Regions from separate parts of the Streptomyces sp. NPDC007901 genome, predicted to be linked through region 3. Evidence: riboswitches for the same ligand, from Rfam matches in the RefSeq annotation. Region 3 holds a riboswitch; each other region holds the start of a gene.

Region 1 (4,205 bases), on a different contig from region 3:
AGCGCCCGGACGACGACCACCCGGCGGGCGCCCGCCTCCAGGACCTGGTCGAGGTTGCCCAGGTCGATGCCGCCGATGGCGAACCAGGGGCGGTCGGTGCCCAGGCCGGCGGTGTACCGCACCAGGTCGAGGCCGGGGGCGTGGCGGCCGGGCTTGGTGGGGGTGGGCCAGCAGGGGCCGGTGCAGAAGTAGTCCACCCCGTCCTGGACGGCGGCCGCGGCGGCCTCGGACCCGGCGTGCGTGGAGCGGCCGATCAGGACGTCCGGGCCGAGGATCGCGCGGGCGGCGGGTACCGGCAGGTCGCCCTGGCCGAGGTGGAGCACGTCGGCGCCGGCCGCATGGGCCACGTCCGCCCGGTCGTTGACCGCGAGCAGCTTGCCGTGCCGGGCGCAGGCATCGGCGAACACGGCGAGGTGCTCCAGCTCCTCGCCGGCCTCCATGCCCTTGTCGCGCAACTGCACGATGTCGACACCGCCCGCCAGGACCGCGTCCAGGAACTCGGCGAGGTCACCCTGCTCCTTACGGGCGCCCGTGCAGAGGTAGAGACGGGCGTCGGCCAGCCGGGCGCGGGCGGTGTCGGTCATCGTCTTGGTCCCCCGTTGAGTCGGTACTGGCTGCCTCAGACGGCGAGCGCCTGGGCGCGGCGCTTCACCTCCGTACCGCGATTCTCACTCAGCGCCTGCGCGGGGGTGCCGGGCAGGGTCTCGTCGGGGGTGAAAAGCCATTCCAGCATCTCTTCGTCGCTGAAGCCGTCGTCCCGCAGGAGCGTCAGGGTCCCGGACAGGCCCTTGACGACCTTGTCGCCGTCGATGAAGGCGGCGGGGACGTGCAGCGCGCGGTTCTCGCCACGGCGTACGGCGATGAGCTGGCCCTCCTTGACCAGCTGCCGCACACGCGTCACCTCGACGTCGAGCATCTCTGCGATGTCGGGGAGGGTGAGCCATGCGGGGACGAGAGCATCGATGTTTGCGTCAATCTCGGTCACGGGGTCAAGGGTAGGCGTTTTGGTGGTTCGGGCGCGATGGGTGGGTGTTCGGGTGCGGCGCCGTGGGGGCTGATCGCGCCCACGCGGCGGAGCCGCACATGCCAACAGCCCCGCGCCCCTAAAGGGGCGCTGCGGTCGCATCTTTCAAGGGGCGGGCCGGATCGGCCAGTGCCTCGGCGTCCATCTGGCGCCCCGCCTCGATCAGCCGTCGTCCCTGTGCCAGATCACGCGGGCGACCGACGGCCAGGAGGGCTACCAGGCGGTCTTCGCGCAGCCAGCAGACGCTCCAGGACGGGCCGGACGGATCGCCGCGCCACACCAGCCGGTCGGCGGACGCGTGGTGGCCGGCGTACTGGACGAAGCGGCCGAACTGTTCGGACCAGAAGTACGGCACGGGGTCGTAGACGGCGTCGGTCTCGCCGAGGATGTTGGCGGCGACGGTGCGCGGGCCCTGGAGGGCGTTGTCCCAGTGGTGGATCAGCAGGCGCTCGCCGTAGCGGCCGGACGGGAAGGAGGCGCAGTCGCCGACCGCGTAGACGTCCGGGACGTTGGTGCGCAGCCGGTCGTCGGCGAGCACCTCGCCGTGGGAGCCGAGCTCGATGCCGGAGCCGGTCAGCCAGGAGGTGGCGGGGCGGGCGCCGATGCCGACCACGACGGCGCCCGCGGGCACCTGTGAGCCGTCGTCGAGCATCACCGCGCCGGGCTCGACCCGCGCCACGCGCGCGTGGGTGCGCAGGTCGGCGCCGCTGTCGGCGTACCAGGCGGTCATCGGCACGGCCACCTCCGCGGGCAGCGCCCCGGCGAGCGGACGGTCGGCGGCCTCCACGACGGTGACCGCGCAGCCGGCCTCGCGGGCCGCGGTGGCGAACTCGGCGCCGATCCAGCCCGCGCCGACGACCACGACGTCGTGCTGCCGGACGAGCACGGGCCGCAGCCGTTCGGCGTCGTCGAGGGTGCGCAGCAGATGGACGCCGGGCACGCCCTCGGTGCCGGGCAGCGTGATCGGCTCGGCTCCGGTGGCGAGGACCAGGACGTCGTAGGGCACCGGTCCGGTCTCGGTGTCCAGCTCGCGGTCGGCGGGGCGCACGCCCAGCGCCTCGCGGCCCAGCGCCAGCTCGATGTCGAGGGCCTCGAAGTCGACCTCGAAGGCGGAGTTCTCGGCCTTGCCGAGGAGCACGGCCTTGGAGAGCGGCGGCCGGTCGTACGGCTGGTGCGGTTCGGCGCCGATCAGTGTGACGGGGCCGGTGAACCCCTGTTCGCGCAGGGCCACCGCGGTCTGCACCCCGGCCATGCCCGCGCCCACGACGACCACGCGCCGCGTCTGTGACGTGCCCTGTTGCTGCGTCTGCTCGCTCACCTGATCACCATAGACAAGAACGATAGACAACTGACAAACAGTCAGTCATGGGGCGTGCTGGGTGACGTCTTCCACAGCGCGGGCCCAGGCCGTCTTACCCGGGCGGAGCCCCGCGGGCTAGGGTGGCGGGCAAGCACACGCGGGAGCCCGGACGCACCGGGCTGAGAGGGAGGCTGGCGGCCTCCGACCGTACGAACCTGATCCGGGTCATGCCGGCGAAGGGAGGGGCTGGACGCCCATGTCCTCACATACGTCCGACGTCCTCGTCATCGGGGGCGGAGTCATCGGCCTGGTCACGGCCTGGCGGGCGGCTCAGCGCGGGCTCGCCACCGCCGTGGTCGATCCCGAACCCGGCGGCGGGGCCGCGCAGGTGGCGGCCGGGATGCTGGCCGCGGTCACCGAACTGCACTACGGCGAGCAGACCCTGCTGGGGCTCAACCTGGCCTCCGCCCGCCGCTATCCCGACTTCGCCGCCGAGCTGACCGAGCTCACCGGCCACGATCTCGGCTACCGGCGCTGCGGCACCCTCGCGGTCGCCCTGGACGCCGACGACCGGGCCCATCTGCGGGAGCTGCACGCCCTTCAGCAGCAGTCGGGCCTGGAGTCGGAGTGGCTGTCGGGCCGGGAGTGCCGGCGCCTGGAGCCGATGCTCGCGCCGGGCGTGCGCGGCGGGCTGCGGGTCGACGGCGACCACCAGATCGACCCGCGCCGGCTGGCGGCCGCCCTGGTGGCCGCGTGCGAGCGGGCCGGGGTGGTGTTCCACCGGGACTGGGCGGAGCGCCTGGAGGTGGTACGGGGGCGCGCCACCGGCGTCCTCACCCGCACGGGTGACACCTGCGGCGCGCGGCAGGTGGTACTGGCCGGCGGGAGCCTGAGCGGACAGCTCGCGGGCGTGCCCGACGACGTGCTGCCGCCGGTACGGCCGGTGAAGGGTCAGGTACTGCGGCTGACCGTGCCGAAGCGGTACGCGCCCTTCCTCAGCCGGACCGTACGGGCCGTGGTGCGCGGCAGCCAGGTCTACCTGGTGCCGCGGGAGAACGGCGAGCTGGTGGTCGGCGCGACCAGCGAGGAGCTGGGCTGGGACACGACGGTCACCGCGGGGGGCGTGTACGAGCTGTTGCGCGACGCGCACGAACTGGTCCCCGGGATCACCGAGCTGCCGCTCACCGAGACCCGGGCCGGGCTGCGCCCCGGCTCCCCCGACAACGCGCCGCTGCTCGGGCCGACCCGTCTCGACGGCCTGCTGCTGGCCACCGGGCACTACCGCAACGGGGTGCTGCTCACGCCGGTCACGGGGGACGTGATGGCGGAGCTGCTGGCCGGCGGGGAGCCGCCGGAGGAGGCCCGTCCGTTCACGCCGAGGCGATTCGGCGCCGTACTCGTGGAGCAGACCGCATGAACCTCTCCGTCACCATCTCCGTCAACGGCGAGCGCCGGGAGATCGCCCCGGGCACCGCGCTCGACACGCTCGTACGGTCCCTCACGCCCGCGCCCTCCGGGGTGGCCGCGGCGGTCAACGAGACCGTCGTACCGCGCGGCGAGTGGCCGGGCACGGCGCTCGCCGAGGGCGACCGCGTGGAAGTCCTCACCGCCGTGCAGGGGGGCTGAGCCATGGCCGACGATCCGTTCGTCCTCGGGGGTACGACCTTCTCCTCGCGGCTGATCATGGGGACCGGGGGTGCGCCGAGCCTGGAGGTGCTGGAGCGGGCGCTGGTCGCGTCCGGGACCGAGCTGACCACGGTCGCGATGCGGCGGGTGGATCCGGGGGTACGGGGGTCCGTGCTGTCGGTCCTCGAACGGCTGGGCATCCGGGTGCTGCCGAACACGGCCGGGTGCTTCACGGCGGGGGAGGCGGTGCTGACG
Region 2 (4,205 bases), on a different contig from region 3:
CCGAGCATCCGCGCGGCCTCCTCCTGCCGCGGGTCCAGCTGCGCCCAGAGCCCGCCCACGGTCCGTACGACCACGGCGTAGTTGAAGAAGACATGCGCCAGCAGGATGGCCCAGACGGTGGTGTCCAGTCGTACGCCCCACAGCTCGTCGAGCAGTCCGCCGCGCCCGACGAGCGCCAGGAAGGCGGTCCCGACCACCACCGTCGGCAGCACGAAGGGGACCGTCACCACGGCCCGCAGCACCTGCTTGCCCGGGAAGTCCAGGCGGGCGAAGACATAGGCGGCGGGCAGCGCGACCAGCAGGGTGAGCGCGGTGGAGGCGAGCGCCTGCAAGGTGGTGAACCAGAGCACGTGCCGGATGTCGGACTGGCCGAGGACGTCGGCGATCCGCCCGAACCGCCAGGCCCCGTCGGCCTTCAGACCGCGGGTGACGATCGCCGCGACCGGCCAGGCGAAGAAGACGCCGAAGAACGCGACGGGCACGAGCATCAGCCCGAGCCGCGCCGCGCTCCCCCAACGGCCCTTGTGCGGGGCTACTTCAGTACGAGTGACGTCCACGTCTTGACCCACTGGTCACGGTTGGCGGCGATCTTCTCGGGCGCCATGGTCTCGGGGTCCTGGGCGGCGGGACCGTACTTGGTGAACTCGGCGGGCACACTCGCCCCCTTCACCACCGGGTACACGAACATGTTCAGCGGCATGTCCTCCTGGAACTCCTTGGAGACCAGGAAGTCGATGAGCGCCTTGCCGCCCTTGCTGTTCCCGGCGTTGCTCAGCAGCCCGGCGAACTCGATCTGCCGGAAGCAGGTGCCGGTCGCGACTCCGGTGGGCGCGGTGCTGGGCTTCGGGTCGCCGTAGATCACCTCGGCGGGCGGCGAGGAGGCGTACGACACGACGAGCGGCCGGTCGCCCTTGGCCTTCTTGCCGCCCGCGGAGCCGGAGAACTCCTCGTTGTAGGCCTGCTCCCAGCCGTCGACGACCTTGACGCCGTTGGCCTTCAGCTTCTTCCAGTAGTCCTGCCACCCGCTGTCCCCGTACTGCGCGGCGGAGCCGAGCAGGAAACCGAGCCCCGGCGAGGAGGTGGCCGCGTTCTCGGTGACGAGGAGGTTCTTGTACTGCGGCTTGACGAGATCGGCGTACGAGGTCGGCGGGGTCAGCTTGTGCTCGCTGAAGTACGCCTTGTCGTAGTTGACGCAGATGTCGCCGTAGTCGATGGGCGTGACCCGGTGCTTGGCCGCGTCGAGCCGGTAGGCCGTGCCGACCTGGTCGAGCCCCTTCGCCTCGTACGGCTGGAAGAGCCCGTTGTCGAGTGCCCTGGACAGCAGGGTGTTGTCGACGCCGAAGAAGACGTCGCCCTGCGGGTTGTCCTTGGTCAGGATCGCCTTGTTGACGGCCTGCCCGGCGTCGCCGTCCTTGAGGACCTTCACCTGGTAGCCGGACTGCTTCTCGAAGTCCTGGAGCACGTTCTTGGAGACGGCCCACGAGTCGTGGCTGACGAGGGTGACGGTCTTGGAGTCGGCCGCCGAACCCGACGACGACGAACACGCGGACAGCGTGACGAGACCGAGCCCTACGGCCGCGGCCACGAAGGTCTTGGTGTGCACTGGTGTTTTCCTCCTGGGGTGGACCAGGAAGAGACGCGGCCCTGCCCGCGGTGTGCGGGCAGGGCGCAACAGCTTGAGTGATGACCGAACTTCCTACCCAGAATGACCTGGGCGAGGTTCAGAGGGTCTGCGGCCCGATTGCCGCACTCTCAGCGCTGTGGCGCTCCCCTGTCGGAATATGAAGATGTGGTGGCCAGATCCTACCGCTCGGTGGCCGCGAGCTGACCACAGGCGCCGTCGATCTCCTGGCCACGGGTGTCCCGTACGGTGACGGGCACACCATGGGCGGCGATCGCCTCGACGAACGCCTTCTCGTCCTCGGGCCGCGAGGCGGTCCACTTGGAGCCCGGCGTCGGGTTCAGCGGGATCAGGTTGACGTGCACGGGCTTGCCGCGGAGCAGCCGGCCGAGCCGGTCACCGCGCCACGCCTGGTCGTTGATGTCCCGGATGAGGGCGTACTCGATGCTGAGCCGCCGGCCGCTCTTCTCGACGTAGTCGAACCCGGCGTCGAGCACCTCGCGCACCTTCCACCGGGTGTTGACCGGGACGAGAGTGTCGCGCAGTTCGTCGTCGGGGGCGTGCAGGGAGATCGCGAGCCGGCACTTGAAGCCCTCGTCGGCGAACCGGTTGATGGCCGGGACCAGTCCGACGGTCGAGACGGTGATGCCGCGCTGCGAGAGCCCGAGCCCGTCCGGCGCGGGATCGGTGAGCGCCCGGATGGCGCCGACCACCCGCTTGTAGTTGGCGAGCGGCTCGCCCATCCCCATGAAGACGATGTTCGAGAGCCGGGCAGGACCGCCGGGCACCTCGCCGTCCCGGAGCGCCCGCATCCCGTCCACGATCTGGTGGACGATCTCCGCGGTGGACAGATTCCGGTCCAGACCCGCCTGCCCCGTCGCACAGAACGGGCAGTTCATCCCGCACCCCGCCTGCGAGCTGATGCACATCGTCACCCGGTCCGGGTAGCGCATCAGCACCGACTCGACGAGCGTGCCGTCGAACAGCCGCCACAGCGTCTTGCGAGTGGTGCCCTCGTCCGTCGACAGATGCCGTACCACGGTCATCAGTTCGGGGAACAGCGCCTCGCGCAGCTTCTCCCGGGAGCCGGCCGGGATGTCCGTCCACTGCTCGGGGTCGTGCGCGTACCGCGCGAAGTAGTGCTGCGAGAGCTGCTTGGCACGGAACGGCTTCTCCCCCGTCTCGGCCACCGCGTCCTTGCGCTCGGCGGGCGAGAGATCGGCGAGATGCCGCGGCGGCTTCTTGGCTCCGCGCGGGGCGACGAAAGTGAGTTCTCCGGGCTTGGGCATGGTGGTACCAGTGTCGCAGATCCACTTGGGTGGCCTGTGACCGAAGGTTTCGTCCGGTGGGGCCCGGTGCGGACGGGGCTCAGGACCGGGCCGTCGTGATGAGGGCGAAGAGGGCGCCTACGGGGTCGAGGAACATGGCGAAGCGACCGATGCCCGGTGCCTCGGTGACCGGGATGAGGACGACGGCTCCGGACTCGACGGCCCTGGCGGAGGTCGCGTCGCAGTCGGTCACCTCGAAGTACGGGTGCCACTCCGGCGTCGAACCGGCGTCGAGGTTGGCCTGGGGCAGCTGCATCAGGCCGCCCAGGGCCGCCTGTGCGCCGGCGCCGGCCGGGGTGAGGACGCTGTAGGTGAGTCCGGGGCCCATCGGCACATCGCGCGTCTGCCAGGAGAAGACCGAGGTGTAGAAGGCCTTCGCCGCGCTCGCGTCGGTGGTGTAGAGCTCCGCCCGGGACAGGCTGCCGGGGGCGCCGACCAGGTCCAGGCCCTGGGTGTCGCCGGGCTGCCAGACCGCGAAGTCCGCGCCGGTGGGGTCGGTGAAGGCGGCGGTCCGTCCGAAGGTGAAGACGTCCCCCGGGGCGACCCGGACCCGGCCGCCGCCCTCTTCCACGGCCTTGGCGGTGGCGTCGGCGTCCGGGGTGTGGAAGTACAGCGTCCAGGACGGGCTCGCGCCCTCCTCGGTGAGCGGGCCGAGACCCGCGACCGTCCTGCCGTCCTGCAGGAAGAAGCCGTAGCCGCCCGCCTCCGGTCCCGCCGACCGGTGCTCCCAGCCGAGGACGGCGGAGTAGAAGGCGGCGCTCTCCCCGGTGTCCGGGCTGCCCAGGTCGAGCCAGTTCGGGGCGCCGGGCACATAGGCGGTCGTCAGCATCGCGTGGCCTCCTCGGTCACCAGGTCACGGGCAGCGTACGCGGTCCGCGGATCAGGCCCCGGCTCTGGAACTCGACCTCGCGCGGCGGTACGGCGAGCCGGATGCCGGGGAAGCGGGTGAGGACCGAGCCGATCATGATCTCGGCCTCCATGCGGGCCATGATCGCGGCCATGCAGTGGTGGGGGCCGTGCCCGAAGGCGAGGTGGGGACCGTTGGTGCGGTCGAAGTCCAGGACGTCGGGGTCGGGGAAGACCGCGGGGTCGCGGTTGGCGGCGACGTACGCGTTGTAGACGACCTCGCCGGCCCGGATCAGCTGGCCGCCGACCTCGACGTCCTCGACGGCGACCCGTGGGATGCCGACGCCGTTGCGGTGCGGGACGTAGCGGAACAGCTCGTCCACGGCCTTGGGGAGCAGTTCCGGCTCGCG
Region 3 (4,205 bases):
CCGGCGCCGCCCCCGCCCGCGGCGCCCCGGGGCCTCCACGGCCGCGACCGCCTCCTTGCCGGGCCGGTCGGCCGACACCACCAGGGCCGCGAGCAGCGTGGTGACGGGCACCGAGGCGACCAGGCCGATCGAGCCCACCAGGGTGCGCACGATCTCCTCGGCCACCAGTTCGCTGTTGGCGACCGTGGCCACGCTGCTCTGCGCGATCGAGAAGAGCAGCAGCAGCGGCAGCGCGGCGCCCGCGTAGGCCAGGACGAGGGTGTTGACGACGGAGGCGATGTGGTCGCGGCCGATGCGGATGCCCGCCCGGTACAGCCCGCGCCAGCCCATCGTCGGGTTGGCCTCGTGCAGCTCCCAGACGGCCGAGGTCTGGGTCACCGTCACATCGTCCAGGACACCCAGCGAACCGATGATGACACCGGCCAGCAGCAGACCGCTCATGTCGATCGACGGGTACAGGCCGTGGATCAGGCCGGTGTTGTCGTCGGTGTTGCCGGTGAGCGCGGCCCAGTCGATGAACTCCGAACCGAGGACCCCGATCAGGCACAGCGAGACCAGGGTGCCGAGTACCGCCACCGAGGTCCGGGCCGACAGCCCATGGCAGATGTACAGGGCGATCAGCATGATGGCGCTCGACCCGACCACCGCCATCAGCAGCGGATTCGAGCCCTGCAGGATCCCCGGCAGGATGAACATCGTCAGCACCAGGAAGCTGACCGCCAGCGCGACCAGCGCCATCACACCGCGCAGCCGGCCCACCACCACGACGGCGAGCGCGAAGATCCCGGCGAGCAGTGCCATCGGGAACTTCCGGTTGACGTCGGTGACCGAGTACTGCAGGTCCTTGGGTGCGGAAGGCTCGTAAGCGGCCACGACCTTCTCGCCCTCGTGCAACTGCCGGGACTGGTCGGGCTGCACGATCTCGGTGAAGGTGCGGCCCTGGTCCTTGCCGGTGTCGACCCGGACCGTGGCCTTCTTGCAGGTGCCGTCCTCCTCCTGCTTCGAGGAACCGCCCTCGGCGGTGGAGGTGTCGCCGGTCGAGCCGCCCCCGGAGGCGTTGACCGACTTGCAGCTGACCGAGACGACCTTGGTGACCGTCGCCTGCTGCGTCTGGCGGTCGAAGCCGACGCCGGTGCGCTCGTGCGACGGGGCGCCGCCGGGCCACAGCACCACCAGGCCGGCCACGACCGCGGCGGTGAAGGGGATCAGGATCGCCGCGATGACCTTGCGCAGATGCTTGGAGACGGGCGCGGCGGGTCCGTGACTGTGGCTGTGCGAGTGGCCGTGCCCGCCACCGGCTCCGGAGCTGCCCCGGCCGGGGGCCTCTCCGGGCGGGTGGGCGTGGGCGTTGTCGTGGCTGTGCTCGTGGCCGGCCTGTTGGCCCTGTCCATGCGCGTGACCGGCCTGTTGGCCCTGTCCATGCGCGTGGCCCTGGTCGTACTGCCGGCTCTGCCCGTGGCTGTGTCCGTCACCGGCACCATGGCCCCCGTGGCCGGTACCGCCGCCCTGCGGGGCGCCGTTGCCGCGCCTCGGCTCGGGGGGCGGATGAGGGTGCTGCTGAGTCGAGGTCACCACCCGATCATCGCAAGAACGGCAGGGGCCCCCTGTTCACCGCGCCCGAATTGACGCTAGCGTGGAGGCACCTTTGCACACGCGGGAGCTCGGAGCACCGGGCTGAGAGGGCGCTGACCTCCGTATTCGCGATGTTTCACGTGGAACGAGTGATGTTTCACAGGGAACGCCGCCCGACGGAAGCCGCTGCGTCGACCGCCGAACCTGTTACCGGGTAATGCCGGCGTAGGGAGTAGGTCTCATGACCCATGAGGACGCACGCACGCCTGCCTTCAGCCAGGACGAACAGCCCATTGCGGGCGAACCGTCCCTGGAGGCCGGGAAGTCCATCGGCTGGCACAAGGGGTATGTCGAGGGTTCGCGCCCCGACCTTCGGGTGCCGGTCCGTCAGGTGCATCTCACCAACGGGCAGTCGGTGACGCTCTACGACACCTCGGGCCCGTACACCGATCCGTTCGTCGAGACCGACGTCCGCAGGGGTCTGCCGCCGCTGCGGGAGAACTGGATCATCGCCCGTGGCGACACCGCCGAGTACACGGGCCGGCCCGTCCGTCCCGAGGACGACGGGATCAAGCACACCTCGCCGCGCGGCGGTCTGCGCAACCTGGACGCGGTCTTCCCGGGCCGCCCGCGCCAGCCCCGCCGCGGCCGGGACGGCGAGGCGGTCACGCAGCTCGCGTACGCCCGCCGGGGCGAGATCACCCCGGAGATGGAGTACGTGGCCATCCGCGAGAACGTCGCTCCCGAGGTGGTCCGCGAGGAGATCGCGGCGGGCCGTGCCGTGCTGCCGGCCAACGTCAACCACCCGGAGATCGAGCCGATGATCATCGGCAAGCGGTTCCTGGTGAAGGTCAACGCCAACATCGGCAACTCGGCGGTGACCTCCTCGATCGAGGAGGAGGTCGAGAAGATGACCTGGGCGACCCGGTGGGGCGCCGACACGGTCATGGACCTCTCCACCGGCCGCAACATCCACACCACCCGCGAGTGGGTGCTGCGCAACTCCCCCGTTCCCATCGGCACGGTGCCGCTCTACCAGGCCCTGGAGAAGGTCGACGGCAGGGCCGAGGAGCTGACCTGGGAGATCTACAAGGACACGGTCATCGAGCAGGCCGAGCAGGGCGTGGACTACATGACCGTCCACGCGGGCGTGCGGCTGCCGTTCGTCCCGCTGACCGCCAACCGCAAGACCGGCATCGTCTCGCGCGGCGGCTCGATCATGGCGGCCTGGTGCCTGGCGCACCACAAGGAATCGTTCCTGTACGAGAACTTCGAGGAACTCTGCGAGATCCTCGCCGCCTACGACGTCACGTACTCACTGGGTGACGGCCTGCGCCCCGGCTCCATCGCGGACGCCAACGACGAGGCGCAGTTCGCGGAGTTGCGCACGCTCGGGGAACTCAACCGGATCGCCAGGCGTTTCCATGTACAGACGATGATCGAGGGCCCGGGCCATGTCCCGATGCACAAGATCAAGGAGAACATCGACCTTCAGCAGGAGATCTGCGATGAAGCTCCGTTCTATACGCTCGGCCCGCTGACCACGGACGTCGCGCCGGCGTACGACCACATCACCTCCGGTATCGGCGCCGCGATGATCGCCTGGTGGGGTACGGCGATGCTCTGCTACGTCACGCCCAAGGAGCACCTGGGCCTGCCCAACCGGGACGACGTCAAGACCGGCGTCATCACCTACAAGATCGCCGCCCACGCGGCCGACCTCGCCAAGGGCCACCCGGGCGCCCAGGAGTGGGACGACGCACTGTCCGACGCCCGCTTCGAGTTCCGGTGGGAGGACCAGTTCAACCTCGCCCTGGACCCGGACACCGCCCGCGAGTTCCATGACGAGACGCTCCCGGCGGAGCCGGCCAAGACGGCGCACTTCTGCTCGATGTGCGGGCCGAAGTTCTGCTCGATGAAGATCAGCCAGAGCATCAACGAGCGCTTCGGCGGTGCGCAGGCCGAGGGAGCGTCACCCGAGGAGATCGCGGAGGGGATGCTCCAGAAGTCGAAGGAGTTCGCGGCGAGCGGCAACCGGGTCTATCTGCCGCTGGCGGACTGAGCCGCTCCCCTGCTGCCGGTCCGGGGCGTCCAGCACCCCGGACCGGCACCCTCGCCCCCCCTCGGAGGGTCCGCGAGGCGTCTGTCACGGCACGAGGACGAGCTTTCCCGAGGTGCGTCCGGTCTCGATCGCGCGGTGCGCCTCGGCGGCCGCGGAGAGCGGGTAGGTGTCCTGGACGAGCACCCGCAGCCGGTCGGCCTCGATGCGCTCGGTGATGCGGTCCAGGACCGCGCCGGAGGGAGCGGCGGTGACCCACGCGTAGCGCAGCCCGCGCTCGGCGGCCCGGTGCTCGTCCATGCCCGGGTCGATCGAGGCGCCGACGAGCAGTCCGCCCGGGCGCAGCACCTCGAGGGAGCGCGGCCCGTAGGAGCCGCCGACCAGGTCCAGCACCGTGTCCACCGGGGACACGGCCGATTCGAAGGCGGTGGCCGTGTGGTCGATCAGCTCGTCGGCACCCAGCTCGCGCAGCAGATCGTGGCGGGCCGGCCGCGCGGTGCCGATGACATACGCCCCCAGTTCCTTGGCCAGCTGCACCGCGACATGGCCGACGCCACCGGCGGCCGCGTGGATC

The links. Region 3 has a riboswitch for thiamine pyrophosphate ahead of thiC (phosphomethylpyrimidine synthase ThiC). Riboswitches for the same ligand answer to the same signal wherever they lie in the genome.
Region 1: linked by a shared signal. The riboswitch ahead of thiO (glycine oxidase ThiO) and the one ahead of thiC (phosphomethylpyrimidine synthase ThiC) in region 3 are both predicted to bind thiamine pyrophosphate.
Region 2: linked by a shared signal. The riboswitch ahead of ACFZDK_RS32040 (thiamine ABC transporter substrate-binding protein) and the one ahead of thiC (phosphomethylpyrimidine synthase ThiC) in region 3 are both predicted to bind thiamine pyrophosphate.

Annotation. Positions count from the first base shown of each region.
Region 1 covers NZ_JBIBKW010000002.1:552,883-557,087, reverse strand. The annotation lists gene thiE (thiamine phosphate synthase) at 1-584, opposite strand, end outside; gene ACFZDK_RS08290 (Rv2175c family DNA-binding protein) at 620-985, opposite strand; gene ACFZDK_RS08285 (FAD-dependent oxidoreductase) at 1,104-2,342, opposite strand; TPP riboswitch at 2,472-2,583, shown strand; gene thiO (glycine oxidase ThiO) at 2,581-3,741, shown strand; gene thiS (sulfur carrier protein ThiS) at 3,738-3,950, shown strand; gene ACFZDK_RS08270 (thiazole synthase) at 3,954-4,205, shown strand, end outside.
Region 2 covers NZ_JBIBKW010000011.1:119,551-123,755, forward strand. The annotation lists gene ACFZDK_RS32035 (ABC transporter permease subunit) at 1-488, opposite strand, end outside; gene ACFZDK_RS32040 (thiamine ABC transporter substrate-binding protein) at 533-1,603, opposite strand; TPP riboswitch at 1,676-1,783, opposite strand; gene rlmN (23S rRNA (adenine(2503)-C(2))-methyltransferase RlmN) at 1,804-2,910, opposite strand; gene ACFZDK_RS32050 (VOC family protein) at 2,990-3,778, opposite strand; gene ACFZDK_RS32055 (cytochrome P450) at 3,795-4,205, opposite strand, start outside.
Region 3 covers NZ_JBIBKW010000003.1:65,949-70,153, reverse strand. The annotation lists gene ACFZDK_RS10620 (YibE/F family protein) at 1-1,572, opposite strand, end outside; TPP riboswitch at 1,644-1,821, shown strand; gene thiC (phosphomethylpyrimidine synthase ThiC) at 1,814-3,634, shown strand; gene ACFZDK_RS10610 (zinc-binding dehydrogenase) at 3,719-4,205, opposite strand, start outside.